Regions from separate parts of the Blastococcus sp. SYSU D00868 genome, predicted to be linked through region 2. Evidence: riboswitches for the same ligand, from Rfam matches in the RefSeq annotation. Region 2 holds a riboswitch; each other region holds the start of a gene.
What was found. A riboswitch is a leader RNA that binds a small molecule or an ion and turns the genes downstream of it on or off. The one in region 2 is predicted to bind cyclic di-AMP.
Positions count from the first base shown of each region.

Region 1: it holds a riboswitch for cyclic di-AMP, as region 2 does, so the genes downstream of both, ACI79F_RS17520 (NlpC/P60 family protein) here and ACI79F_RS11195 (NlpC/P60 family protein) in region 2, are expected to answer to the same signal.
Region 3: it holds a riboswitch for cyclic di-AMP, as region 2 does, so the genes downstream of both, ACI79F_RS09070 (C40 family peptidase) here and ACI79F_RS11195 (NlpC/P60 family protein) in region 2, are expected to answer to the same signal.

Region 1 covers NZ_JBJGZO010000022.1:50,635-59,905, reverse strand. The annotation lists gene ACI79F_RS17530 (NlpC/P60 family protein) at 1-1,080, shown strand, start outside; gene ACI79F_RS17525 (hypothetical protein) at 1,148-1,456, shown strand; cyclic di-AMP (ydaO/yuaA leader) riboswitch at 1,652-1,807, shown strand; gene ACI79F_RS17520 (NlpC/P60 family protein) at 1,926-2,924, shown strand; gene ACI79F_RS17515 (M48 family metallopeptidase) at 3,038-4,303, shown strand; gene ACI79F_RS17510 (glycosyltransferase family 4 protein) at 4,300-5,433, shown strand; gene ACI79F_RS17505 (AMP-dependent synthetase/ligase) at 5,491-7,284, opposite strand; gene ACI79F_RS17500 (SRPBCC family protein) at 7,444-7,875, shown strand; gene ACI79F_RS17495 (ArsA-related P-loop ATPase) at 7,882-9,036, shown strand; gene ACI79F_RS17490 (hypothetical protein) at 9,033-9,271, shown strand, end outside.
Region 2 covers NZ_JBJGZO010000010.1:64,938-74,208, reverse strand. The annotation lists gene ACI79F_RS11215 (MFS transporter) at 1-1,024, opposite strand, end outside; gene ACI79F_RS11210 (TetR family transcriptional regulator) at 1,163-1,747, opposite strand; gene ACI79F_RS11205 (protein NO VEIN domain-containing protein) at 2,029-2,457, opposite strand; gene ACI79F_RS11200 (hypothetical protein) at 2,729-3,097, shown strand; gene ACI79F_RS11195 (NlpC/P60 family protein) at 3,149-3,706, opposite strand; cyclic di-AMP (ydaO/yuaA leader) riboswitch at 3,723-3,873, opposite strand; gene ACI79F_RS11190 (hypothetical protein) at 4,270-4,440, shown strand; gene ACI79F_RS11185 (PHA/PHB synthase family protein) at 4,501-6,177, opposite strand; gene ACI79F_RS11180 (SMP-30/gluconolactonase/LRE family protein) at 6,287-7,186, opposite strand; gene ACI79F_RS11175 (hypothetical protein) at 7,197-7,682, opposite strand; gene ACI79F_RS11170 (RtcB family protein) at 7,930-9,090, opposite strand; gene ACI79F_RS11165 (alpha-amylase family protein) at 9,212-9,271, shown strand, end outside.
Region 3 covers NZ_JBJGZO010000007.1:187,127-196,397, reverse strand. The annotation lists gene ACI79F_RS09100 (ATP-binding protein) at 1-236, opposite strand, end outside; gene ACI79F_RS09095 (FAD-dependent oxidoreductase) at 233-1,891, opposite strand; gene ACI79F_RS09090 (UBP-type zinc finger domain-containing protein) at 2,020-2,364, shown strand; gene ACI79F_RS09085 (four-helix bundle copper-binding protein) at 2,435-2,773, shown strand; partial or broken gene ACI79F_RS09080 (molybdopterin oxidoreductase family protein) at 2,799-2,945, opposite strand; gene ACI79F_RS09075 (L-dopachrome tautomerase-related protein) at 3,235-4,338, opposite strand; cyclic di-AMP (ydaO/yuaA leader) riboswitch at 4,689-4,784, shown strand; gene ACI79F_RS09070 (C40 family peptidase) at 4,818-6,002, shown strand; gene ACI79F_RS09065 (xanthine dehydrogenase family protein molybdopterin-binding subunit) at 6,013-8,106, opposite strand; gene ACI79F_RS09060 (FAD binding domain-containing protein) at 8,103-9,119, opposite strand; gene ACI79F_RS09055 (2Fe-2S iron-sulfur cluster-binding protein) at 9,116-9,271, opposite strand, start outside.

The DNA of each region.
Region 1 (9,271 bases), on a different contig from region 2:
TCCGAGCAGGTCCGCGTCAACGAGCAGACCGCGGCCAACTGGCGCGCCTACCTCGACGAGCTCGTGGCGGCCGGGGTCGCCGCGCCGCCGGCCGCCGAGCTGCTCGACCCCGCCGCGGGGCTGCCCGGCGGGCTGGTGCCGGTCGGCTCGGCCACCGGGGGCGCCCAGGCCGGCGCCGCCCAGCTGCCGCGCCAGCCGACGTCGCTGCTGGTGCTCCCGCGCGAGGTGCTCACGGCGGTCAGCACGGCGATGGACCAGCTGAGCCTGCCGTACGCGCCGGGCACCGCCGGGCCGGAGTCCTACGACTGCGGGTCGCTGGTGCAGTCGGCCTACCGGGCCGCCGGGGTGGAGCTGCCGGCCGACCAGGCCGGCCTGTTCGCGATCACCCGGCCGATCGCGGCCGAGGACGTGCTGCCCGGGGACCTGGTCTTCCTGGGGACGCCGGAGTCGGGCCTCGGCCACGTCGGCCTGGCCCTCGACACCCGTTCGATGCTGGCCGCCGACGCGCGCGCCGGGGCGGTGGTGGTCCGCTCCCTGCCGACCGACCAGGTCCTGATGATCGGCCGGCCGAGCCTCGGCCAGCGCCCCGCCGAGCCGGCCCCCGGGCCCACCGGCGGTGCGCTGCGGGTGGAGTGCGGTAACACCGTCTACCCGCCGAGCTTCGACGGGGCGCGCTCGTGGGGCGGCTACCCGAACGGGCTGATCCCGCCGAGCGCGCTGTGCGACATCGGCGCCGGGTCGCACGCGCTGCGCTGCGACGCGGCGGCGGCCTACCGCGCGATGAGCTCGGCCTTCGCGGCCGCGTTCGGGACGCCGATCTGCATCACCGACTCCTACCGCACCTACGCCAGCCAGGTGCGGCTGTACGGGCAGAAGCCGGCGCTGGCCGCCGTCCCCGGCACCAGCAACCACGGCTGGGGGCTGGCGGTCGACCTCTGCGGCGGCATCCAGACCTTCGGCACCCCGCAGTACCAGTGGATGGTCGCCAACGCGGGCCGGTTCGGCTGGCTGCACCCGACCTGGGCCGACCCCGGCAACGGCCGCGAGGAGCCCTGGCACTGGGAGTTCGCCGGCACCTGACCGGAACTGTCGGTGGGCGTGCCTACGTTCGCGCCAGACCGACGAGAGGACCGGGAGGAGAGCGGCCATGCTCATCGACTGCGACACCTGCACCGCCCGCGGTACCGGCTGCGCCGACTGCGTGGTCACGGTGCTGCTGGGAGCCCCACCGGGGTGGCAGGGCACCGACCCGGCCGTGGTGCCGAGGACCCGCCGGGCGGCGCGCCCGGCCGAGGAGGAGACCGCGACCGGAGCCGCCGGCCCCGGCGTGGTCGTGGAGCTGGACGAGGTGGAGCGGCGCGCCGTCCGCGCCCTCGCCGAGGGCGGTCTGGTGCCCCCGCTGCGGCACCGGCCGGCATCCGGGGAGGAGCCCGGTGGCTCGCGGCGCATCGGCTGACGGTGCCCGGGGCCGCCGTGTCGGTGACCGAGCGCAGTGACGGGCCTGCGGATCGTGGCAATTCCCACAGAACCCGCAGGTCACGTTTGTCACAACTGCATCACGTCCGTACGGTGAGCGCGTCCGACCGGGAGGTCGTCACCTGATCCGGGGTGACCTCGGCCGGACACCGCCGAGTCACCGCAGGTGTCGGCGTCGCCTCGCAGGCGGCGTCGGGGTCGAGGTGAGCCGGGGACCCACCGCAGCACTGGGGTGAGTTCTCCCGTGCGCCGTTCGCGGCGTGCGGAGATAGGGCACGTCTTCCCAGCCCGAACCCGTCAGCTAACTCGGTAGGCGGTTGCTGAGGAAGAACGGAGAGCCGCCGACCGTGGCGACGCCTCGCCCCGCCCTGGGGCATGCACGAGAACAGCTCCCCCCCGGATCCCCCGCCGGGTACCGCACCTCCCGCTCCCGCCGGCTCGGCCGCGGGGTGCTCCTGGGGACCACCGCCGCCCTGACGATCACCGCCCTGCCGGGCACGGCCGCCGCGGACCCGACGACGGCGACCACGCCGGAGCAGGCCGCCCAGCTCGTCGCCGAGGCCGACCACCAGCTCGAGGTCGTCGCCGAGCAGGTCAACGAGGCCCGCGAGGTCCTCGCCCTGCAGCAGCTCGCCGTCGCCGAGGCCCGCGAGCAGGTCGAGCAGACCGCGGCGCAGCTGGATGCGCTGGACGGGCAGATCCGCCAGGTCGCCCGCAGCGCCTACACCGGCGCCGACGACAGCCTGGCCACGTTGGACCTGCTGATGACCAGCGACTCGGCCGAGGACTTCGTCAGCAGCCTCGCGATGCTCGACCAGATCGCCGGGCACACCACCGGGGTCCTCGCCGACGTGTCGGCGGCCGCCGAGGAGGCCGCGCAGGCGCAGGCCGACGCCGACGCCGCCGAGGCCGCCGCCCAGCAGACGCTGGACGACCTCAGCGCCCAGGAGGACCGGCTGGAGTCGGACATCGCCGACTACCGGGCGCAGTACGACCGGCTGACCGCCGAGCAGCGGCAGCAGGTGCAGCAGGCGCAGGTGGCCCACACCGGCCAGGCCGTGGCGCCGGCCGCGGTGGCCCGTCCGGTGGCCGCCAGCGGCGCCGCGCAGGTCGCCGTCGACACCGCCCTGGCCCAGGTCGGCGACCCCTACGTGTGGGGCGCCGGTGGGCCGAACTCCTTCGACTGCTCCGGCCTCACGCAGTACGCCTACGCCGCGGCCGGCGTCAGCCTGCCGCACTCCAGCCGCATGCAGTCGCAGATGGGCACCGCCGTCTCGCGTTCCGAGCTGCAGCCGGGCGACCTGATCTTCTACTACAGCCCGGTCAGCCACGTCTCGATGTACGTCGGCAACGGCCAGATGGTGCACGCCTCCACCTCCGGCCAGCCGGTGAAGGTGGTCGGCGTCGACTCGATGGGCGGGATCACCGCCATGCGCCGCATCGTCTGAACGAGGAACCCCCTCGCCCCCACCGCGCGCAGGCTCGCGGTGGGCCCCTGCGAGGGAGCCACGGGCCGGTGACCCTCTCGGGTCACCGGCCCGTTCCTTCTAAGCTCGGGGGCGTGTCCGCCCGCCGGGCCGCGCTCGTGGCCGCGGTCGTCCTCGGTGCGGCCTTCGTCCTCGTCGTCGTCCTGCGGACGCCGTGGTCCCTGCTGCCCGACCTCCCGGGCGGCCCCACGCCCCCCGACCCCGGCGCCGGGCTGCCCGCCGCGGCCGTGGAGCGGGCCGAGTCCTTCGCCGCGGCGATCCGGCCGGCATCGCTGGCCTCGCTGGTGCTGGGGCTGGCCGTCGCGGCCGTGCTCGGGCTCACCCGGCTGGGCGCCCGGCTGGTGCAGGCCGTCGCCCGGCCGCTGGGCGGGGGGTGGGCCTGGCAGGTGCTGCTCGGGACGCTGGCGCTCATGGCGGTCGGCCGGCTGGTCACCCTGCCGATCGGCGTCTACGGCGAGGTGGTGCGCCACCGCTACGGGCTGTCGACCCGCAGCTGGCCGCTGTGGCTGCGCGACGTCGCGGTCTCCCTGGCGATCGACGCGGCGCTGACGGCGCTGGCCCTGCTGGTGCTCGTCTGGCTGGCCCGCCGCGCGCCGCGCACCTGGTGGGCGTGGGCGGCCGGCGCGGCCGCCGCCCTCGTCGTCGTCGGCTCGTTCCTCTACCCGGTGGTCATCGAGCCGGCGTTCAACAGCTTCGAGCCGCTGCCGGCCGGCCAGCTGCGCACCGACCTGCTCGAGCTGGCCGAGGAGAACGGCACCCCGGTCGAGGACGTGCTGGTCTCCGACGCCTCCCGCCGGACGACGTCCCTGAACGCCTACGTGTCCGGCTTCGGCAGCACCCGCCGGATCGTCCTCTACGACACGCTGCTGACCCAGCTGCCCGACGACGAGATCGAGTCGATCGTCGCCCACGAGCTGGGGCACGTGGCCACCGACGACGTCCTCACCGGGACGCTGATGGGCGCGCTCGGCGCGGCCGCCGCCGTCGCCGGGCTCGGCTGGCTGCTCACCTGGACCCCGCTGCTGCGCCGGGCCGGGGCCCGGTCGCCGGCGGACGCGCGCGTCGTGCCGCTGGCGCTGCTGCTGGTCTCCGTCGGCACCCTGCTGGCCACGCCGGTGCAGAACCTCGTCTCCCGCCAGATCGAGGCCCGCGCCGACCTGCACGCCCTGGAGCTGACCGGCGACGCCGGGGCGTTCATCGCCATGCAGGAGCGCCTGGCGACCACCAACCTGTCCGACCCCGACCCGCCGGCGGCGTGGCACTGGTTCTTCGGGTCGCACCCGACGTCGGCGCAGCGGGTCGCCTTCGCCGAGGACTGGCTGCGGGCGGGGGAGCCGTGACCCGCACCCTGGTGGTCACGAACGACTTCCCGCCGCGCCAGGGGGGCATCCAGACCTTCGTCGCCGCGCTGCTGGCCCGCCGCCCGCCGGGGTCGCTCGTCGTCCTGGCCTCCCGCTCGCCCGGCTGGGAGGAGTACGACGCCGCCCTGCCCTACCCGGTCGTCCGCCGGCCGACGGGCATGCTGCTGCCCACCCGGTCCACCGCGCGGGCCGCGGTGGACCTGGCCCGCCGGTACGGCTGCGACACCGCCGTCTACGGCGCGGCGGCCCCGCTGGGCCTGATCGCGCCGGCGCTGCGGTCGGCCGGCGTGACCCACCAGCTCGGCATCACCCACGGGCACGAGACCGGCTGGGTCGCCGTCCCGGGCGGCCGGCAGCTCATGCGCCGGATCGCCGGCCACCTGGACGTGGTCACCTACATCAGCGAGTACACCCGCGGCCGCCTGGAGCCGGCGCTGCAGGACCGGGCGCGGCTGGCCCAGCTGTCCCCCGGGGTGGACGTCGACGCCTTCAGTTCCGCCGTGGACGGCGGCGCGGTCCGCCGCCGCTACGGCCTCGGCGACGCCCCGGTGGTCGTCTGCGTCTCCCGGCTGGTCGCCCGCAAGGGCCAGGACGTGCTGGTCGCCGGCTGGCCGCGGGTGCTGGCCCGGCACCCGCGCGCCCGGCTGCTGCTGGTCGGCGGCGGCCCCGAGGAGGCGGCGCTGCGGCGGGCCGTGGCCGACCGGGGGCTGGGAGAGTCCGTCGTCCTCACCGGCGCGGTGCCGCCGGCGCAGCTGCCCGAGCACTACGCCGCGGGCGACGTGTTCGCCATGCCCTGCCGCACCCGGCGCGCCGGCCTCGACGTCGAGGGGCTGGGCATGGTCTACCTCGAGGCGGCCGCCTGCGGCCTGCCCGTGGTGGCCGGCACCTCCGGCGGCGCCCCGGAGGCCGTGCAGGAGGGCGTCACCGGCTGCGTGGTGCCCGACCCGCGCTCGGCCGGGGCGGTCGCCGACACCGTGGGTGGCCTGCTCGACGACCCGGGGCGGGCGCGGGCGATGGGGCGCGCGGGCCGCGCCTGGGTCGAGCAGCGGTGGTCCTGGACGCGGATCGCCGAGACCTTCGCGCAGCTGCTGGAGCCCGGACGGCACTGAGCCCCCGCCCGCGGGTGCGGGACGGGGGCCCAGTGGCGGGGGCTCGGCGGCCGGGGCTCAGCGGGAGTAGAGGGACTCGACCTCGGCGTCGAACTCCTTGAGGACGACCGACCGCTTGAGCTTCAGGCTCGGGGTCAGCATCCCGTTGTCCTCGGTGAAGTCCGTGGTCAGCACCCGGTACTTCCTGATCGCCTCGGCCTGCGAGACGGCCTTGTTGGCGTCGGCGACCGCGGCGTCGAGCTCGGCGCGCACGTCGGGGTCGTCGACCAGCGCGTCGACCTTCGTGTCGGCCGGCTTGCCCTTCGACTCCAGCCACTGCGGCAGGGCCTCCTCGTCGAGGGTGACCAGGGCGCCGATGAAGGGCCGCTGGTCGCCGACGACGATGCACTGGCTGACCAGCCGGTGCGCCCGCAGCCGGTCCTCGAGGACGGCGGGGGCGACGTTCTTGCCGCCCGCGGTCACCAGGATCTCCTTCTTGCGCCCGGTGATCCTCACGAAGCCGTCGGCGTCGATCTCGCCGAGGTCGCCGGTGTGGAACCAGCCGTCGGCGTCGATGGCCTCCGCGGTGGCCTGCTCGTTCTTCCAGTAGCCGCGCATGACCACGCCGCCGCGGATGAGGATCTCGCCGTCGTCGGCGATCGCGAACCCGACGCCGGGCAGCGGCCGGCCGACGGTGCCGATGCGCAGCGCGTCGTCGTGGTTGACCGAGGCGGCCGCGGTCGTCTCGGTCAGGCCGTAGCCCTCGAAGACCGTGACGCCGATGCCGCGGAAGAAGTGGCCCAGCCGCTCGCCGAGCGGCGCGCCGCCGGAGATGGCGCCGAGGCACCGGCCGCCCAGCGCCGAGCGCAGCTTGCTGTAGACGAGCTTGTCGAACAGCGCGTGCTGGGCGCGCAGCGCCAGGCCGGGGCCGCCGGTGTCCTGGGCGCGGGACCAGTCGATGGCCACCTGGGCGGCCTTGTCGAAGATCTTGCCCTTGCCGTCGCCCTCGGCCTTCGCCTTGGCCTGGTTGAAGACCTTCTCGAAGACCCGGGGCACGGCGAGCACGAACGTCGGCTTGAACGCGCCGAGGTCCTCGACCAGGTTCTTCACGTCGGGCGTGTGGCCGATGACGGTGCGGGTCTTGACGGCGCCGACCTGCAGGACGCGGGCCAGCACGTGCGCCAGCGGGATGAACAGCAGTAGCGAGCCCTGCACGTTCATGAACCGGCCGAGCAGGCTCATCCCGTTGCCGACCTCGAAGAGGAAGTTGCGGTGGGTGAGCTCGCAGCCCTTGGGCCGGCCGGTGGTCCCGCTGGTGTAGATCAGCGTCGCCAGGCTGTCGGCGTTCAGCGTGGCCCGCCGGGCCTCGAGCTCGCTGTCGGGGACCTCGGCCCCGGCGGCGGTGAGGGTGCCCAGGGCGTCGTCCTCGATGACGTAGACCGGGCCGAGGCCGGGCGCCTGGTCGCGGACGGAGTCGACCGCCGCGGCGTGCTCGCCCTTCTCCACGATCATCGCGGTCGCGCCGGAGTCGGACAGGATCCAGGCCACCTGGTCGGGGCTGGAGGTCTCGTAGACCGGGACGACGACGGCGCCGGCGGTCCAGATCGCGAAGTCGACGACGGTCCACTCGTAGCGGGTCTTGGCCTGCAGGGCCACCCGGTCGCCGGCCTGCACGCCCGCGGCGACCAGGCCCTTGGCCACGCCGCGGACCTGCTCGCCGAACTCGCGCCAGGTGACGTCCTCCCACCGGCCGTTCCGTTGGATGCGCAGGCCGACCTCGTCGCCGTGTTCGGCGACGTTCTCGGCCAGCATGTCGGTGAGGGCCTCGTCCGGGCCCACCTCGGTCGTCGCGGGGACGCTGAACTCGCGCACGCCTGGTCCTCTCTCCGCCACCGCGCCCCGGGCACCGTCGCCCGGCCCACCTGGTGGGGACGCCTGGCCTGCAAATCTAGTCGGTGTCCGCTACTCGTGAGTAGCTGAGGCGGGCGTTCCCCCGCGGCGGCGACCGCACGAGCGGTTAGCCTGCTCCGCATGGCCGAGCAGTCCACCCAGTCGATCGTCGTCGAGGCCCCCGCGGCCGACGTCATGGCGGTCATCGCCGACTTCGACGCGTACCCGAAGTGGGTCGCGGCCGCGAAGAAGGTGGAGGTCCTGGAGACCGGCCCGGACGGCCGCGCCAAGCGGGTCCACTTCGTGCTCGACGCCGGCGCGGTCAAGGACGACTACGTCCTGGACTACACGTGGGAGGGCGACCGCCGCGTCTCCTGGACCCTGGTCAAGGGCCAGATGCAGAAGCGCCAGGAGGGCTCCTACACGCTGGCCGAGGCCGGCGGGCGCACCGAGGTCACCTACGCCATCACCATCGACCTCTCCATCCCGATGCTCGGCATGATCAAGCGCAAGGCGGAGAAGGTCATCCTCGACACCGCGCTCAAGGAGCTCAAGAAGCGCGTCGAGGGCTGATCCGGCGTGACCACCCTGCTCGTCACCGGCCCCGGCGGGGCCGGCACCTCGACCGTGGCCGCGGCCCTCGCCGTCCGCGCCGCCCGCGGCGGCCGGCGCGCCGTGCTGGTGTCCCGGCGGCCGGTCGCCGGCGTCGCGGGTCTCGGGGACGTCGCGGGCCTGCGGGTCGCGACGGCGGACCCGCAGCGGGCGTTCGAGGGGCTGTGGGGCTCGGTCGGTCCCGCGCTGTCCGCGGCGCTGCCCGACCTCGCCGTCCCGCCGGCCAGCTCCGTGACCGCCCCGCCCGGCGCCGCCGACCTCGCCCTGCTCGCCGAGCTCTCTGCCGCCGAGGCCGACGTCGTCGTGGTCGACGGCGGCCCGCTGGAGGCCGCGCTCGCCCTGCTCGCCCTGCCCGGCCAGCTGCGCTGGTGGCTCGGCCAGGTGCTGCCCACCCGGCTGCGCATGCTCGGCGCCGTCCGCACGGCCGCGGTCCGGACCGGCACCGTGCGGCCCGGCCCGGTCGACGCCGCGCTGTCGGCGGTGCCGGTCGTGGAGCGGCTGCTGTCCCGGGTGGCCCTGGACGACCCGGCCGCCACCGAGGTCCGGCTGGTGGCCCAGCCGCGCCCGGCGGCGGTGGCGGCGCTGCGCGACGCGCTGCCGGTGCTCGCCCTGCACGGGCAGCGCCCGGCCGCCGTCCACGCGCGGGTGCTGCCCGACGACGCCGCCGCCGGCGCCTGGTGGGCCGCCCGCGGCGCCGAGCAGGCCGGCGTCCTGGCCGAGCTGGCCGACCTCGCCCCGGTGACCACGCTGCCGGAGCTGCCCGCCGCGCCCGCGGACGCCGACGGGCTCGCCGCCCTGCTCGGCGCCGACGAGGCGCCGCCGGTCCCGCCGCTCGCGGTGCCGGCGCCGGTGCGGGTGCCCGGGGGCTGGCGGCTCGCCGTCCCCCTGCCGTTCGCCCGGCGTGGGGCCCTGGAGCTGACCCGGTGGGAGGACGACCTGGTGCTCACCGTGGGCGGCGCGCGCCGGTCGCTGCGCCTGGACGCGCTGCTGCGCCGCTGCGTGGTCACCGGCGGGTCGCTGGCCGATCCCGGGACGGCGGCGGCGCGGCTGGAGATCGACTTCGCACCTGATCCGCAGCAGTGGCCGGCCGACCTGCTGGCCGCCGAGGGGAGCACCGCATGAGCACCGGCGACGACTGGCTGGACCAGGCGCGGCGGCTGGCGGCCGGGCTGGGCCAGGCGCTCGCCGCCGGCTCCGCCGGCAGCGCACCGCCCGGGGGCGAGCCGGCCGGCGCCCACGGCGGCGACTGCCGGTGGTGCCCGCTGTGCCAGGCCGTCGCCGTGCTGCGCGGGGAGCGCCCCGAGCTGACCGCCGCGCTCGCCGACACGCTCAGTGCGGCCGCCGCCGCGCTGCGGGC
Region 2 (9,271 bases):
CGATGATGCCGCCGCTGAAGGGCAGGAACGCCCAGCCGGCCTCCAGGGGGGTGTAGCCGAGGGTCCGCTGGAAGTAGAGCGTCAGGAACAGGAACATCGCGAACAGCCCGGCGCCGACCAGCAGGAACAGCAGGTACGACCCGCCGCGGGTGCGGTCGAGCACCACGCGCAGCGGCAGCAGCGGGTTCGCGGTCCGCGACTCCCAGACGACGAACGCGACCAGCAGGACGGCGGCGACCACCAGGAGCGTGACGGTGACGGGGTCACCCCACCCCGCGCCCTCCTCCGCGGCCTTGGTGAAGCCGTAGACCAGGCTGACGAGCCCCAGCCCCGACAGCAGCACGCCGGGGATGTCGAAGTGCCGGTCGCCCTCGGCCCGGCTCTCGCGGACCAGCGGGATCGCGAGCACGGCCGCGGCCAGCGCGATCGGCACGTTGACGCCCAGCGTCCAGCGCCACGAGGCGTACTCGGTGAGCACGCCGCCCAGGATCAGCCCGATCGCCGCGCCACCACCCGAGATCGCGCCGAAGACGCCGAACGCCTTGGCCCGCTCCTTGGGCTCGGTGAAGGTGATGGTCACCAGCGACAGCGCGGCCGGCGCCATCAGCGCGGCGAAGCCGCCCTGCAGCGCGCGGGCGGTGTAGAGCAGGCCCTCGTTCGGCGCGATGCCGCCGAGGCCGGAGGCGATCGCGAAGCCGACGAGCGCGACGATGAACGCCCGCTTGCGGCCCATGAAGTCGGCGATCCGGCCGCCGAGCAGCAGCAGCCCGCCGAACGCCAGCGTGTACGCGGTGACGACCCACTGGAGGTTCGCGTCGCTGATGAGCAGGTCGGCCTGCAGGACCGGCAGCGCGACGTTCACGATGGACGCGTCGAGGATGATCATCAGCTGGGCGATCGCGATCACCCCGAGCGCGAGCCACCGCTTGGGGTCCGGCCCGTCGGTGACCGGCGGCGCCGGCGGCGGTTGGTCGGGTGCGATGCCACCCGCGGTGGGGGTGACGAGTCCTTCTGGTGCGGACATGGGTGGAGCCGTCCTTCCTGCGCAGGGCGCAGTGCATCGAGTGGTGGTGCGGTGCGGGACGGCCGCCGGTGCGTCGTCCCGTGCGGTGGTGCGCCCGGCGGGTCAGAGCCGGGCCTCGGATCTCAGGTGCGCGGTGCGTCAGGGAGTGGCGAGTCCTGCGCCGGCCCAGCGCAGGCAGTCGCTCACGAGCTGCAGGAACTCCTCGAAGGGCTGGTCGGGGTCCCACGCGTCGACCGCCGTGGTGATCGCGGCCAGCGCGGTGTTCAGGACCAGGGCGGTCCGCACGTCGTCGGCGTCCGGACAGCGCCGGCCCAGCCACTCGCGCAGCTCGGGCTCGAAGCCGTCACAGGCACCGCGCGCCGACCGGCACAACCCCGGGGACTGCTCGAGCAGCCGCTTCTGCAGCGGCAGCCGCTCGGCCAGGATCCGCGCCAGGCCCAACGCGAGGTCGGTCAGCGCGTCCCAGAGTGGCAAGTCGGTACGACAGTTCTCCAGCAGGTTCCGCCACTGGCGTACTTCCTCGGGGTCCAGGTCGAAGACGACGGCTTCCTTGCTGGGGAAGTAGCTGAAGAACGTCGTCCGCGAGACCCCGGCCTCGGCGGCGATGTCCTCCACGCTGACCGCGTCGAACCCGCGCTCGCCGATGAGCCGCAGCGCGGTCGCCCGGATGAGGCGCCAGGCCGCGAGCTTCTTGCGCTCCCGCAGCCCCATGACGGCGGACACGGGACAGCGCTGGGTCTGCGCATCGTCCGCCGATCTCCTCATGGGCGCCGACGCTAGACCCGAACCTGTACCCAGTACAAGTTCTTACTGCGTCCGGGTTTCGACCTCACGTCCTGTTCACCGGGCGCCGGAGCGATCCCGCATGGCGGTGGGGGGCACTCGGACGTTCCGGCAGGTCGGCATCGCCATCGGCATCGCCATCGGCATCGCCATCGGCATCGCCGCGCTCGGGTTGATCGGCGCCGTGCCGGCCTTCTCGGCGGTCCGCCCGCCGGCGGCGGTCAGGAGGCGACGACCGGCTCCTCGCCGAACCCCGCCGGCACCGGGACGGCGTAGTAGCGGCGCTTGGTCGCCTGCTCGAGCATCCGCTGCAGCGGCTCGCCGCCGAGGCGCAGCAGCCGGAACGCCGCCGGGTCGCCCTGCCCGGTGTTCTCCACGACGTAGAACCAGAACCGGTCGGGGTGGGCGCGGGCCATGTCGTACAGCCGCGACTCCAGCCACACGTCCTCACCGCGGACCGAGCCGGGGACCGCACGCACCTCCACGGTGCGGTCGCCGCTGACGACGTCGCCGGGGGTGCGGCTGCCGCGGACGTCGCGGGCCGCCCGGCCCGCCGCCGCCTCCTGCGCGAGGACGAACGCGATCGCCGCGTCCTGCACCGCCGTCGGGTCGGCGGAGTGCTCCACGATCGGGGTGTCGGTGAGGAACATCGCTGCTCCGCTGGGTCTCGGCGGGGTGGACGCAGTGGTCCTACACCCGCCGCCGCGCCGGGAGGCGGGAGTTCGTCGCGCTACGTCACGGACGGGCCCGCCGGGCGGCGCGGCGTCCGCGCGTGGTCGCGCAGCGTCACGCCGGCCGGGCGCCGGCCACCCGGGCGGGGGAGCGCGTCACCCGTCGTCGTGGTCCCGGCCCGGTCCGGCGCATGCCCGCGCGCGGGCGGGGGAGGACCGTCGCCGACAGCACCACCTGGGGGAGGACACCGTGCCCAACGACGTGAACCCGATGCCTCGACCCGGCCTCGCGACCGGGAGCACCTGCTCCCGGCGGGCGGCCGGGCACTCGCCGCACCGGAGCACGATCCTGCTCTGCCACACCGGCGGGCTCGCCGACTGGCGGCCGGTGTTCGTCCTCGGGGTGGACGACGACGTCGTCACGCTGGCCGACGGCGACCGGCTCGCCCGCTACCGCAACCACGCGCCGACGACGCTGGCGCGGGCCGTGGTCGAGGCCGGGCCCGAGGCGCACCTCAACACCCGGTTCGGCTACCTGTTCCTGACCTCGTGGCCGCGCGACCCGGACGCCGTGTTCTCGCTGGCCCCCGCCGACCAGCCGCATTCCCCCTGCGGCTGAGCGCCCCGGGGCCCCGGCCGCGACGGCGCGGACGGGGCTCCGGGGAGGTGCTCACCAGGCGGGGCGGGCCGATCCGACGTAGCCGGGCACCGATCCGGCCCAGACCACCTTGACGGGCTGACCGTAGGTCGAGGCGTGGACCATCATCCCGTTGCCGATGTACATGCCGACGTGGCCGACCGGGCTGTAGAAGAACAGCAGGTCACCGGGCTGCATGTGCCACAGGCTGACGGGCAGGCCGATCCGCGACTGCATGCGCGAGGAGTGCGGCAGGTTGATGCCGGCGGACCGGTAGGCGTACTGGACCAGCCCGGAGCAGTCGAAGCTGTTCGGGCCGGCGCCGCCCCAGGCGTAGGGCTTGCCGACCTGGGCCAGCGCGGTGTCGACCGCCCGCTGGGCCGCCGGGGTCGGCGCGGCGTAGCTCGGCACCGACGCGGGCACCGCCGCCGGGACGGCGGCGGGCACGGTGGCCGGGACGGCGGCCGGCACGGCGTTGGCCGAGGCGACGGACGGGGTCAGCGCGAGACCGGCGCCGGCCGCCAGGGCGACGACGGCGGCTCGGGCGGAGCGGGGCATGCGGGCGTGCGAGGACGTGCGGACGATCGCCATGGACGGCGGGTTCTCCTTGTTCTCCGGATCCGCCTACCGGGTTAGCTGTCGGGTTCGGACGCGGGAATCGCCCGGCCCCGCCCGGACGACGACGTCCGAGCGCAGGCTTCACCCCAGTGCTCACCGTGGGTCCCCGGCCCGGGCGGGCGCTGCGGCCCGTGCCCGGTTCGGCGGGTCCGCCGGGTGTCGCCAGCTCTTCAGCGACGGGTTGTGGCCCCGACGGACGCGATGACCGTAGGACCGCCCCTTCCGCCCCACATCCGGGCGAGCGGGGCCGGACACGCCTGGCGACCGCGTCCGGTTCCGTGGCGTGTCAGCGTCCCGAACCCCGGCCTGACCTGGGCGGACCTGCGCGTATCGAGACCCGCCGGCCCGCGCCGCGCGGGGCGGCACGCCGATCGCCGACACGCCGCACCGGCACCACCCAGCGTCACCGGCCGTTGGGCAGGACGTCGCCGGAGTGCACCCGGCGGTTGATCCGATCCCCGACCGGGCATCGACGGTCCGACGGACCCGAGACGGTCCAGCGACACGACACGGTCCACGACAGGAGGAGATCCCAGATGGCCGGCATGTTCCGGAAGCTCATCGCCTCGGGCGTTGCGGCGAAGCTCGTCCAGGAGGCGCGCAAGCCGCAGAACCAGGAGAAGATCAAGCAGATGATCGCCAAGATCGGCGAGCAGAACAAGAAGCGCGGCGGCGGCGCCGGGCGCGGGCGCGGGCCCGTGCACTGATCGACCGCACCTCGCGCAGCGACCCCCGTCCGGCACCCGCCGGGCGGGGGTCGCTGCGCGTCAGGCGGGCGTGCGGTCGCGCACGTAGAGGCCGGGCGCCGGGTCGAGCACCGGGTGCCGGACGCTGCCCAGCTCGGCCGGCGCCGGCACCCGCGGCCCGGAGCGCACCGCCGTCCAGTCGGCCCACGTCTCCCACCAGCTGCCGATCCGCTCCTCGGCGCCGGCCCGCCACTCCTCGGGGTCGGCGACCGTCTCGCCGCCGACCCAGTGCCGGGCCTTCGGGTTGCCCGGCGGGTTGACCAGGCTCTGGATGTGGCCGCCGTTGCTCAGCACGAACGTGCTCGGCCCGGACAGCAGCCGCGTCGTCCGGTAGCAGCCGCGCCACGGGGTGAGGTGGTCGGTGACCGCGCCGGTGACGAACGTCGGCACGGTGATCTCGCCGAGGTCCACCGGGGTGCCGAGCACGGTCACCGCGCCGGGCTGGACGAGGGTGTTGTCGCGGAAGATCCGCAGGAACTGGTCGTGCAGCCGGGCGGGCAGGTTGGTCGCGTCGGCGTTCCAGGCCAGGACGTCGAAGGCCGGCACCGGCTCGCCCTGCAGCCACTGGTTCACCAGGCCGTCGAAGACCAGGTCGCCGGGCTTCATGAGGCTGAACACCGACCCCAGCGACCTGCCGCCGAGCACGCCGCGCGCCCGCGACACCCGCCGGGCCAGGCCGGTCACGAACTTGCCGGCGAAGGCGCCGATCGGGGCGCGCTCGCCGAAGTCCAGCAGGGTCACGCCGTAGGCGGCGCTGTGCACGCTCGCGTCGTCCATCGCCGCGAGGTGGTTGAGCAGCAGGGTCTGCAGGATGCCGCCGGCGCAGAACCCGACCGTGTTGACGTCGGGGGAGCCGGTGACCTGCCGGACCACCGACACCGCCCGCCGCAGCCGCTCGGTGTAGGTGTCCAGGTCCCAGTGCGCGTGCTGCCTGCCGGGGTTGCGCCAGCTGACGATGAACGTCGAGAAGCCGCGGCCGACGGCGTGCTCCACGAAGCTGCGCCCCTCGCGGAGGTCGAACAGGTAGTAGCGGTTGATCACCGGCGGGATGACGAGCAGCGGGCGGGCGTGCACCTCGGCCGTCGTCGGCGCGTACTGGATGACCTCGACGACGTCGTCCCGGTAGACGACGGCGCCGCGGCTGGTCGCGAGGTTCCGGCCGACGGTGAACGCGGCCGGGTCGCACAGCGCGGGCATCCCGCCGTTGCTCCGGACGTCCTCCAGCATCCGGCCGAGCCCGCGGACGACGCTGGCGCCGCCGGTGTCCAGCGCCCGCTTCAGCGCCGCCGGGTTGCCGGCGAGGGTGTTGGTGGGGGACGCCGCGGCGGCCAGGGCACGCACCGCGAACCGGGCCCGCTCCACCTCCCGCCAGCCCGCGCCGCTCGCCTCGTACCGGTCGACCAGCCGGTCCAGCGAGGCCGACCACGCGAGGTAGCCCTGGCCGAGCCGGCGGTAGCCGGGGTGGTCACGCCAGGCCGGGTCGGCGAACCGCTCGTCCGCGGTCGGGGCCGGCTCCCGCTCCAGGCCCAGGCCGATCGCGGCGAGCTCGCGGCTCAGCCGCACGGTCTCCGCGCCGAGCGCGCGGGAGCCGGCGAGCGCCGTGCCGCGGCGCGAGCGGGGGGTGGCGGTCTCCCGGGCGGGCGTCACCGCCGGGGTGCGGGTGGTCGCTGCGGTCGGTGGGTGCTGGACTGCGGTCACGGCGCCTCCGTCTCGTCGGTGCCACGAACGCTAGGGACGCCGGGCCTCCTCCGACCGGGCCTTTGGACCCGGCCGGAGGAGGGGATGCGTCACACGTGTGGTAGAGGCCTCACGGGCGGCCGGCGTGGGCGACGCCCACCTCGGTGGCCAGCAGCACGGCCTCCCGTGCCGGGGCGCGGTTGTGCTCGTAGAAGTCCGGCGCGCAGCACATGAGCAGCGTCGTGCCGTCCTCGCCGCCGAGCATGCAGGCGAAGACGCCGAGGCCCTCGGGCGCGGGCACCGACTCGACGATCGACCCCTCCGGCGAGATCCGCGCGACCCGGCCGCCGACGGCGTCGGCCGACCAGATGTGGCCCTCGGCGTCCAGCGCGCAGCCGTCCGGGGCGACGGTGACCTGGCCGAGCACCTCCTCGGTGGTCCGGCCGGTGACCTCGGGTCCCAGCGACGCCCACACCCGCCTGTTGGACAGCCCGCCGTCCCCGTCCAGGTCGAACGCGGTGTACCGGTTGCCGAGGGTCTCGCCGACGACCAGCGTGTCGCCGTCGGGGGTGATGACGGCGCCGTTGGGGAACTGCAGCCCGTCGGCGACCACGTGCACCGAGCCGTCGGGGTCGACCCGCTTGAGCGTCGCGGCGTGCGCGTCGCCGCCGCCCATCAGGTCGAAGCCGAAGTCGCCGACGAACACCCGGCCCTGCCCGTCGACGACCAGGTCGTTGAGGTGCCCGCCGCAGTGCCCGGCGAGGTCGGCGTACGTGGACAGCTCGCCGTCGGCCCAGCGCAGCAGGCGGCGGTCCCTCATCGAGACGACGACCAGCGACCCGTCCGGCAGCCAGCCCAGCCCGGACGGCTGCCCCTCGACCTCGAACAGGACGGTCTCCTCGCCGTCCGTCGTCACGCGGCTCACCGTGTGCCGGTAGAAGTCCGACACCCACCAGGTGCCGTCGCGCCAGCGCGGGCCCTCGAAGAAGGCGCCGCCGCTCAGGACCGTCCGAAGTTCTCGCTCCGCCATGCCGCGGACCCTAGGTCGGCCCGCTGTCGATGCTCCTCCCGGCCGCCGCCCGGACGCCGGCCAGCAGCCTGCGGACGGCGACGACGTGCCCGCCGCTGCCGACCACGGCCAGCCGGTACAGCCGCCCGTGCGGGCCGGGGAACGCCGCGCGGCTCTCCAGCCGCACCCGCGTGCCGCCGGCGGTGAGCTCGAGCCGGACGACGATCGCGTACCGGGAGAACCGGTGCCGGCCGGCGATCTCCAGCAGCCGCGGCTCGTCGGCGGTGACGACGCGGAAGCCGGGGAGCGTCGAGCCCGGCCCCGGCCGGCCCCAGCCCTCTGCCGTCGCCGGGTCGCAGCCGAGGGCGCGGGCCGCCGCGCGGGCGGCAGGTGCGGCGAAGGTGTCGTGCAGGGTGCTCAGCACCGCCCGCCAGGCCGCCGCCGGAGGCGCCGCGACGGTGGTCGCGTGCTCGTCGAGCAGGGGCAACGCCGCCGTCGTCGGGTCAGGATCCGGCACCGGGCCACCGTAGGCCGTAGGGCGGCGGCGACCATGTGCTCCGCGGACGCTCGGTCACTGCCCACCGGTCGTGGGCAGTGGCGGAGGTTCCCGGAAGCACATGTGCTCCGCGGACGCTCGGTCACTGCCCACCGGCCGTGGGCAGTGGCGGAGGCTCCCGGGACCACCTCGGTGCGCGGATCGTTGTGCTCTGCCCTCAGGGGTGGGCAGAGCACGACGACGCTCAGGGGACCGGCCGGGTGGCGGGTCAGTCGCCCTTGACGTTCACGATCTGGCGCAGCGTGTGCCGGATCTCGACCAGGTCGGCCGCGTCGTCCATGACTCGGTCGATCGGCTTGTACGCATCCGGGTGCTCGTCGAGGAACGCGTCGGAGTGGCCCCACGCGATGCCGGCCATCCGCTTCTCCAGGTCGGCCCGCGTGAACAGCCGCCGGGCGGCGTTGCGCGAGTGGTTGCGCCCCGCGCCGTGCGGCGAGGACATCAGCGACTCGGGGTTGCCCCGGCCGACGACGACGTAGGACGCCGCCCCCATCGAGCCCGGGATCAGCCCCCACTGCCCGGTCCGCGCCGAGATCGCGCCCTTGCGGGACAGCCACACCTCGCGCCCGTAGTGCTCCTCGCGCTCGGTGTAGTTGTGGTGACAGGAGATCTCGTCGCGCCGCTCGACGTCCGTCTTCAGGAACCGGCCGAGCTGGTCGGCGACGCGGTCCATCATCTCCTCGCGGTTGAGGAAGGCGAACCGCTGCGCCCAGCGCAGCGCCTCGATGTACCGGTCGAACTCCGGCGTGCCCTCCTCCAGGTAGGCGAGGTCCCGGTCGGCCAGCTCGACGCCCTGCTCGCGGCAGCGCTGCTGGGCGATCGCGATGTGCTTGGACGCCAGCTTGTTGCCGACCCCGCGCGAGCCGGAGTGCAGGAACAGCCACACCCGGTCGGCCTCGTCGAGCGACACCTCGATGAAGTGGTTGCCCGACCCCAGCGAGCCCAGCTGCAGCGGCCAGTTCGGCGCGGCGCCGTCGGCCTGCCCGGCGCCGGGCAGCGCGCGCAGCTCCTCGACCCGCGGCGCGGCCGTCTCGGTCAGCCGCTTGTTGTACCGCCCCGCGGACAGCGGCACGGCCCGCGAGATCCAGCCGTGCAGGACGGCGAGGTCGCCCCGGAGGTCGGCGGCGTCGAACTGGGTGCGGACCGCCATCATCCCGCAGCCGATGTCCACGCCGACCGCCGCCGGGATGATCGCGCCGTCGGTCGGGATCACCGAGCCCACCGTCGCGCCCTTGCCCAGGTGCGCGTCGGGCATGAGGGCCAGGTGCGGGTGGATGAACGGCATCGCGGCGGTGCGCTCGGCCTGCTCGCGGGTCGAGTCCTCCAGGATCGAGGCCCAGTTGAGCAGCCGGTCGTTGATCTTCTCCATCGTCCTCTCTCTTCGCTGCTGCCCCGACGGGCGTCCGGGCAGGACGCGGAGTGTTCGCGGCCGCGGGCTCGGGCGTGAGCGGATTACCCGCCCGGACCGGCGGGCCGACACGGATGTCAGGGTGGGTTCCGTGGTCAGCGAGCCGGAGTGGGTCGAGCACGTCATCTGGTGGCACGTCTAC
Region 3 (9,271 bases), on a different contig from region 2:
ACCTCGTCGCCGCCGACCCGCCGGACCATGCTCATCGTCCCGGCGAGCAGCACGAAGAAGCACTCGGCGGGCTGGCCCTCGACCGACACCTCGGTGCCGGCCGGGCAGTCGACGACGTCGCCGTTCTCCGCCACCCAGGCCAGCTGCCCGGCGTTGAGGTCCTCGAACAGGAACAGCCCGCGCAGCTCCTCGGGCGCCAGGTGCGCCGGGGCCGGCCCCAGCGCGGAGGCGGTCACCGCTCCCCCAGGTAGCGGTGCACCAGCGTGACCGCCAGCGCGCCCTCGCCGACGGCCGAGGCGACCCGTTTGACCGAGTCGGCCCGCACGTCGCCGGCGACGAACACCCCCGGCACGCTGGACTCCAGCAGCCACGGGTCGCGGTCCAGCGCCCAGCCGCGGGGCCGGTCGCCGTCGGCCAGCAGCTCCGGGCCGGTCGGGATGAACCCGCGGTCGTCGCGGACCACCACGCCGTCCAGCCAGCCGGTGCGCGGCGCGCCGCCGATGAAGACGAACAGGTGGCTGGCCGGCACGGTCTCCCGGGCGCCGGTCCCCTCGTCCTGCAGCGTCAGCGACTCCAGGTGGTCGCTGCCGTGCGTCTCGACGACGGTGGTGCAGCAGCGCACGGTGATCTGCGGGATCTGGGCGATCTGCTCGATGAGGTAGTGGGACATCGACGCCTCCAGCGACGGCCCCCGCACGAGCATGGTGACCGACCGCGCGTGCCGGGCGAAGAAGACCGCGGCCTGCCCGGCGGAGTTGGCGCCGCCGACGATGAAGACGTCCTTGCCGGCGCACGAGGCCGCCTCGGTCAGCGCGGAGCCGTAGAAGACGCCGCGGCCGGTCAGGTCGTCGGCGCCGTCGACCCCGAGGCTGCGGTAGGAGACCCCGGTGGCCAGGACGACGGCGTGCGCGGCGATGCTGCCGCCGTCGGCGAACCGCAGCACCCGCTTGGGCCCGTGCGTCTCCAGCGCGACGACGTCGCGGGTCAGCAGCACCTCCGCGCCGAACTTGCCGGCCTGCCGGCGGGCCCGGTCGGCGAGCTGGCCGCCGGAGACGCCGTCGGGGAAGCCCAGGTAGTTCTCGATCCGGCTGCTCTGCCCGGCCTGCCCGCCGGTGGCCTCCCGCTCGACCAGCACGGTGCGCAGCCCCTCGGAGGCGCCGTACACCGCGGCCCCGAGCCCGGCCGGGCCGCCGCCGACCACGACCAGGTCGTAGAACTCCTCGCGGGCGTCGACGCTCAGGCCGACGACGGCGGCCAGCTCGGCGTCGCCCGGCGCGCGCAGCACCTGGCCCTCGGGGGTGACGACGACCGGGACGTCGTCCTCGCTCGCCCCGGCCGCCTCCAGCAGCCGCTGTCCCTCGGGCTCCTCGACGCTGAACCAGCGGTACGGGACGGCGTTGCGCGCGAGCAGGTCCCGCGCGCGGAAGGACGCCGGCGACCAGCGGTGGCCGACCAGCTTGACCTCCTGCGCGGCCGCCGCCGGGCTGGCCCGCCAGGCGTCGAGCATGGTGTCCACGACCGGGTAGAGCTTCTCCTCGGGCGGGTCCCACGGCTTGAGCAGGTAGGCGTCGACGTCGACCAGGTTGATCGCCGCGATGGCGGCGTCGGTGTCGGCGTAGGCGGTGAGCAGCGCGCGGCGGGCCCGCGGGAACAGGTCCATCGCCTGCTCGAGGAACTCGATGCCGTTCATCTGCGGCATGCGGTAGTCGGCCAGCAGCACGGCCACCGGCTCCCCGCGCAGCTTCAGCTCGCGCAGCGCCTCCATCGCCTCGGCGCCGGAGGACGCCCGCACGATGCGGCAGTCCTCGCCGAACCGGCGGCGGAGGTCCCGGGCGACCGCGCGCGAGACCTGGGGGTCGTCGTCGACGGAGAGCAGGACCGGGCGGTTCATCGGGGGCGGCCTCCTGGGACGTCGGAACAGGAGCGCCCGGCGGCGTCGGCGGGCGGTCCACGCTAGCCCGCTGCGGGCCTGCTCCGACAGGCTGTCGCACGACCGCCTCCGTCCCTACGGTGGCACCCGTGACCACGCCCGCGATCGACCCGTCCGTCCCGCCCAGCGGCCCCGGCTGCGTCGAGTGCGAGGCCTCCGCCGGCTGGTGGTTCCACCTGCGCCGGTGCGCCGCCTGCGGGCACGTCGGCTGCTGCGACTCCTCCCCCTCGCAGCACGCCCGCGCGCACGCCGCGCAGACCGGGCACCCGGTGATCCGCAGCTTCGAGCCCGGCGAGGACTGGTTCTGGGACTTCACCGCCGAGGCCCCGGTCCGCGGCGCCCCGCTCGCGCCGCCGCAGCACCACCCGCTGGACCAGCCGGCGCCCGGTCCGCGCGGCCGCGTCCCGGCGGACTGGCGGTCCCGGCTGCACTGAGCCGCGGCAACCGAGCGGCTGCACCGGGCGGAGCGGCATCCGTCGGCGTGGCCCGGGTAGGGACCCGCGCATGACCGTCACCGCGCAGATGCTCGCCACCCACCCGCACGCCGGCAGCGGACCGGCCGCCGACGCGCTCGTCGCCTGCATCGACGCCTGCATCCAGTGCGCGGAGGCCTGCACCGCCTGCGCCGACGTCTGCGCCGCCACCGCCCGGGTGCTCACCCGCCGGGCCGGTCACGACTCCAGCGTGGCGCGGGCGGTGCTCGAGGCGTGCGCGACCGCCTGCCGGGAGTGCGGCGACGAGTGCGCGCAGCACGCGGAGATGCACGAGCACTGCCGGGTCTGCGCCGAGGCATGCCGGCGCTGCGAGCAGGCCTGCCGCGACCTGCTGGCCGCGCTCGGCTGAGCGCCGGCGTCCCGGCCGCGTCGGCGGCGGACATCTCCACCCACACCTCCCGCGCGGCCGCCTGCAGCTGCGGCGCCCGGCCGGTCTCGGTGCGGGTGTGGACGTGGTACAGCGTCCGCCCGGTGACCAGCTGGAACGGGTGCTCGTCGTCGGGCAGCTCGTGCGGCGGCACGTACTCCGCCGCCGGAGGACCGCCCGCCCCCTCCGGGTTGAGCGCCCGGTACTCGCTCTCCTCGAACGGCGCCCCGGTGACCAGGTCGCGGCCGTAGCTCTCGCAGTGGTCGGGGTGGGCCAGGAACCGGCCGCCGGCGTACAGCCGCTCGGTGCCGTCGGGGGCGTCGTCGGCGACCGGCCACTGGACGCCGCTGCCGCCGCGCAGCCGGGCGTAGGACAGGCCCGTACGGCGTCCGCGTCCCCCAGGGCTCGGCGATCCGGTCGGTGCGGGGCATGGCCGGCTCCGCTCAGCGCAGCCGGACGGGGCCGGCGTCGATCGGCGTCCGGAACAGCACGTAGGGCCTGCGCCGCTCGTCCCTGCCCCCGCGGTACCTGGCCTGCCGGTACAGCTGGTTGGCGGTGACGTAGAGGAAGCCGGCGGCGACCGACATGGTGTCGGGCCACAGCAGCCGCGGGTCGGACACGACGGTCTCCCAGCTGCCGTCGGGCAGCCGCCGGTGCACGGCGTCGTGCTCGCCGTCGGTCACGTAGAGGCGGCCGGCGTCGTCGGTCTCCAGCCCGTCGCTGACGCAGCCCTTGTCGCCCTCGTCGCGGACGGTGGCGGCCACGGCGTCGTCGTCGGCCGACCGGTCGGCCAGCGCGTCGACCGACACGCTGTACCAGCGCCGGCCGGCCATGGGGCAGTAGAAGAGCCGGTCGCCGTCGGCGGAGATCGCGATCCCGTCGGCGCCCATGCAGATGGGCGACGTCGTCCCGTCCTCGGCGCGCTCGGTGAACTCCTGGCCCTCGACCACCATGCGCAGGTCCGGCGGCGGCACCGCCTTCGTGCTCGGGTGCTCGTGCAGCCGCCGCCACGACGCCCCCGACGCCAGGTCGACGACGATGACCGCGTTGGGTCCGGAATCGGAGGAGTCGGTGATGAAGGCCGTCCCGGCCTCGCCGCGGCGCAGGTCGAACCGGACGTCGTTGAGGTAGGTGGTCGGGAGCGCGACGTCGGTCAGGAACAGGATCGTCTGCACCACCTCGTCGGTGCTCAGGTCGACGCAGACCAGCTTCGGCCCACCCGGCTCGGTCGGCTGGAACATCGGGCTGCCGGTGTCGAGCACCCAGAGCCGGTCCGCCGGGTCGACGACGACGCTCTGCACCGACACGAACCGCTCGGGGTCGGCGTCGCTCACGTTGTCGTTCTGCTGCTGGCTCGGGAAGGCGACCTCGCGGCCGTCCCGCACCTCGCCGACGGTGAAGCCCACGTCGTCGCCCCACTTCGGGTAGCAGACGAAGACCCGGCCGGTGTGCGAGACGGTGACGCCGGTGGGCATCGCGCCGGCAAAGGTGTGGACGACCTCGAGCCCGCCGAGGGTCTCGTGGGTGGCCGGTTCGGACGACGCCACGGAGCGGCTCCTCGCATCGGTGGGTGGGACGGGGGCTGCCGCCTCGGCTCGGCGGCGGACGGGCGCGCCGATCGGGCGGCCGGTGGTGCCCGGCCTACCCGGCGTCCCGCAGGTGCACGCGTCGATGGATGTGCGGCGCAACCGTCGTCACGGTCCCGGGCACGGCGGCTGCGCAGGGTGGCGAACGCGCGCTGCCGGCCCCGGTCATCGGGACGGATCCGTTCCGCAGGCGGGCGGGTCGGCGGGACCCGCACCTACCGTTCCCCGGGTCCGGGCGGTGCGTCCCGTTCCACCAGGAGCGGCCGGCCGGACGCCGCCGAACCGGCGGCCGGCAGCAGACCGGCCGCGGGACCGGGGACCCAACGCAGTCCCGGGGTGAAGCACGCGCGGCCACGACGGCCGCGGTGCCGGGCGACTTCCCGCCCGAACCCGTCAGCTAACCCGGTAGGCGGCCGTGGAAGAGAGGAACCCGCCGCCCCATGGCGCGCTCGCACGTCCCCGCCCGCCGGCTGCCCGGCACCCGCACGCTCCTCGTCCTCGCCGCCGCCGGCACCGTCGCGATCGCGCCGGCCCCCGCGCTGGGCGCGCCCGCGGACCCCGCCCCCGGCACCTCCGAGGAGGCCGCCGCGCTGCTGGCCGACCGGGCGCACGAGCTGGAGGTCGTCACCGAGCAGTTCAACGAGGCCCGCGAGCGGCTGCGCGCCGCCCAGGCCGACGCGACCCGCGCGGCCGACGCCGTCGCCGCCGCCGAGGCCGCGCTCGCCGGCGCCCGGGACCGCGTGCGCGAGGTCGCCCGCAGCGTCTGGACCGGCGACCGGCTGGGCTCGGTGGAGGCGATGCTGACCAGCGGCTCGGCCGACGAGCTGCTCGACCGGGTGGGCACGCTGCAGACGATCGCCGACCACAACAACGGCGTCCTCGACCAGGCGGTCGCCACCGACGACGCCGCCGCGGCCGCCCGCGCCGAGGCCGACGCCACCGCCGCGCAGGCGCAGGACCTGCTCGACGACGTGACCGCCCAGCAGGCCGGCCTGGAGGAGCAGGTCGCCGCGTTCCAGGCCGACTACGACCGGCTGCTCGCCGAGGAGCAGGCCGCCCGCGAGGCGGCCGAGCGTGCCGCCGCCGAGGCGGCGGCACGGGCGGCGGCCGAGCAGGCCGCCGCCGAGCAGGCCGCCGCGGAGCAGGCGGCGGAGGAGCAGGCCGCGGAGGACGCCGCGCCGGCACCCGCCCCGGCGCCGGTGCCGCAGGCACCCCGGCCCGCCCCCGCGTCCGCCGCTCCCCCGCCGGCGCCGGTCGCGGTGCGTGCGCCCGGGCCGGCCGCGCAGGTCGCGGTGGACACCGCGCTGGCCCAGCGCGGCGACCCCTACGTGTGGGCCGCGGCCGGACCGGACTCCTTCGACTGCTCGGGACTCACCTCGTTCGCCTACCGGGCGGCCGGGATCTCGCTGCCGCACTCCAGCCGGATGCAGTCGCAGATGGGGACGCCGGTGTCCCGGGCCGACCTGCAGCCCGGCGACCTGGTGTTCTTCTACAGCCCGGTCAGCCACGTCGGGATGTACATCGGCAACGGGCAGATGGTGCACGCCTCGACCTACGGGCAGCCGGTGAAGATCGCGCCGGTCGACTCGATGCCCGGCTACAACAGCGCCCGCCGCATCGTCTGAGCGCGGTCGGTCAGGGCAGGCCCGGCAGCAGCTTGTCCAGCGTGACCGGCAGGTCGCGCACCCGGATCCCGGTCGCCCGGTGCACGGCGTTGACCACCGCCGCCGCCGTCCCGACGATGCCGATCTCGCCGATGCCCTTGCTGCCCATCGCGTTGACGTACGGGTCGTGCTCGTCGAGCCAGTGCGCCTGCAGGTCGCCGACGTCGGCGTTCACGGTCACGTGGTACTCGGCCAGGTCGTGGTTGGCGACCTGGCCGATGCGGTCGTCCCAGACGCTGTTCTCGTGCAGCGCCATGGACAGGCCCATGGTCATCCCGCCCAGGAACTGCGAGCGCGCCGTCCGCGGGTTGACGATCCGGCCCGCCCCGAAGACGCCGTACAGCCGCGGCACCCGGATCTCGCCGGTGTCGGCGTGCACCCGCACCTCGGCGAACTGGGCGCCGAAGGCGTAGGCGGCGTGCGCGTCGTCCTTCGCCGCCTGGTCGACGTCCCCGGTGACCTCGTCGCCGTCGGCCGGCGAGCGGCCGTACTTGGTGCGGAACTCGCGCGCCGCCACCGTGAGCGCCGACCCCCACGTGTTGGTGCCGGAGGAGCCGCCGGCCACCGAGGCGATCGGGTAGCGGGTGTCGCCGATCCGCACGTCGACCTCGTCGGGGTCGACGCCGAGGGCGTCGGCGGTGATCTGCGGCAGCACCGTCCAGGCGCCGGTGCCGAGGTCGGCGGCGCCGATCTCGGCGACGTACCGGCCCTCGGCGTAGCGGATCCGCGCGGTGGACTTCGCCTGGCGCATTGTCGGGTAGACCGACGACGCCACGCCCGTGCCCACCAGCCAGGCGCCGTCGCGGTGCCGCGCCGGCGGCCGGCCGGCCCAGCCGAACCGCTGCGCGCCCTCGCGCAGGCACTGCACCAGGTTGCGGCTCGACCACGGCTTGCCGGTCTCCGGGTCGACCTCGGGCTCGTTGCGGATGCGCAGCTCGACCGGGTCGATGCCCAGCCGCTCGGCCAGCTCGTCCATCGCGACCTCGGGACCGAACATGCCCGGGCACTCCCCCGGCGCGCGCATCCACGAGGGCACGGGCACGTCGAGCGGGGCCAGCCGGTGCGTCGTCCGCCGGTTGGGTGCGGCGTACATCATCCGGGTGGGGACGCCGGTCTGCTCCGCGTACTCCTTGATCCGCGAGGTCTGCTCGACCACGTCGATCGCGATGGCCCGCAGCCGGCCGGTGCGGTCGGCGGCCAGCTGCATCCGCTGGATGGTCGGCGTCCGGTAGCCGACGAGGGAGAACATCTGCTGCCGGGTCAGGCCGAGCTTGACCGGCCGGCCGGGCAGCGCGCGGGCGGCCATCGCGGCGAGGAAGACGTGCGCGTGCGGGGTGCCCTTGGAGCCGAACCCGCCGCCGACGTACGGGCAGACGACCCGGACCTGCTCCTGCTCGAGGCCGAACACCTCGCACACCGCGGCCCGGTCGGGGTGCACGCCCTGGGTGGAGTCCCACAGGGTCAGCGGGACCTCGGCGGCCGGGTCCCACAGCGCAGTCGTCGCGTGCGGCTCGAGCGGGTTGTTGTGGTACATCGCCGTCGAGTAGGTCTCCTCGACCGTCACGTGCGCGGTCGCCATCGCGGCGGTGACGTCGCCCTCGGCGGTGTCGGTCTCGTGACCCGCGTTCACCTGCTCCGGCGCGTACAGCTCGGGGTGGTCCTCCCGGAGGGTGCTGTCGTGCGGCTGCTCGGCGTAGGTCACCCGGACGGCGTCGGCGGCCTGCCGGGCCAGCTCCGAGGTCTCGGCGACCACGAGGGCGACGACCTGCCCGCGGAAGGCGACCTCGTCGCCCTGCAGGACGGCGAACTCGCGGTCGTCGGTGGAGGCCAGCCGCTCGGCGTTCTCGTGGGTGAGGACGGTCAGCACCCCGTCGAGCGCCTCGGCGGCCGCGGTGTCGACGGCGGTGACCCGGCCCCGGGCGACGGTGGCCTGCACCGGGTGGACGAACGCCGGGTGCTCGACCGGCGTCTCGATGGCGTAGGTCGCGGTGCCGCGCACCTTGGCCTCGCCGTCGCGGCGGACGGTGTCGCGGCCGATCGCGCGGGGCTCCAGCAGCTCGGTCATGCGGCCACCTCCGGGGTGAGGTCGCGGACGGTGGCGACGACGGTGCGGGTCACCAGCGGGATCTTGAAGCCGTTGCCGCCGTCCACCCCGGGCTGGGGCTGGGCGCTGGTCAGCTCGACCTCCATGGCGTGCCGGACCCTGTCCTCGGTGAGCGGGCCGCCGGCCTGGACCTCCTCCGCCCGGGCCGCCCGCCACGGCCTGTGCGCCACCCCGCCGAGGGCGATCCGGACGTCGTCGCCGGCGATCACGGCGGCGACCGACACCAGCGCGAACGCGTAGGAGGCCCGGTCGCGGACCTTGCGGTAGGCCGAGCGGGCGCCGGCCGGCAGCGGGGGCAGGTCGATGGCCGTGATCAGCTCGCCGTGCTCGAGGACGGTGTCGCGGGAGGGGTCGTCGCCGGGCAGCCGGTGCAGCTCGGCGAACGGGATCGTGCGGGCCCCGGCCGGGCCGAGCACCTGCACCTGCGCGTCGAGGACGGCCAGCGCGACCGCCATGTCCGACGGGTGGGTGGCGATGCAGGTGGCCGGGTCGCCCGCGTCCGGCAGGGCGGCGGGCACGCCGAGGACGGCGTGGTAGCGGGTGTAGCCGCCGACGGCCGAGCAGCCGCTGCCGGGCTCCCGCTTGTTGCACGGGGTGCTGACGTCCTGGAAGTACACGCACCGGGTGCGCTGCAGCGGGTTGCCGCCGGTGGTGGCGAGGTTGCGCAGCTGCCCGGTCGCCCCGGCGAGCAGCGCCTGGGCCAGGACCGGGTACCGCTCGCGCACCCGGCGGTCGGCGGCCAGCTCGCTGTTGGTGACGGCGGCGCCGATGCGCAGGCCGCCGTCGGCGGTGTCGGTGACCTCGCGGCTGGTCAGCCGGCGGACGTCGACGACGAGGTCGGGGCGGGCGACGCCGAGCTTGAGGTGGTCGACGAGGTTGGTGCCACCGGCCAGGAAGACCGCACCCGGCTGCGCGGCGACGGTGCGCACGGCCTCGGCCTCGTCGGCCGGCCGGGCGAAGGCGAAGGGCTTCACGCCTGCACGCCCCCCGCCTGCTGCACGGCCGGGACGATGTTCGCGTAGGCGCCGCAGCGGCAGAGGTTGCCGCTCATCCGCTCGGCGACCTCGTCGTGGGTGAGCTCGGGATCGGCGGTGAGGTCCTCGCCGACGTGGCTCGGCCAGCCGCG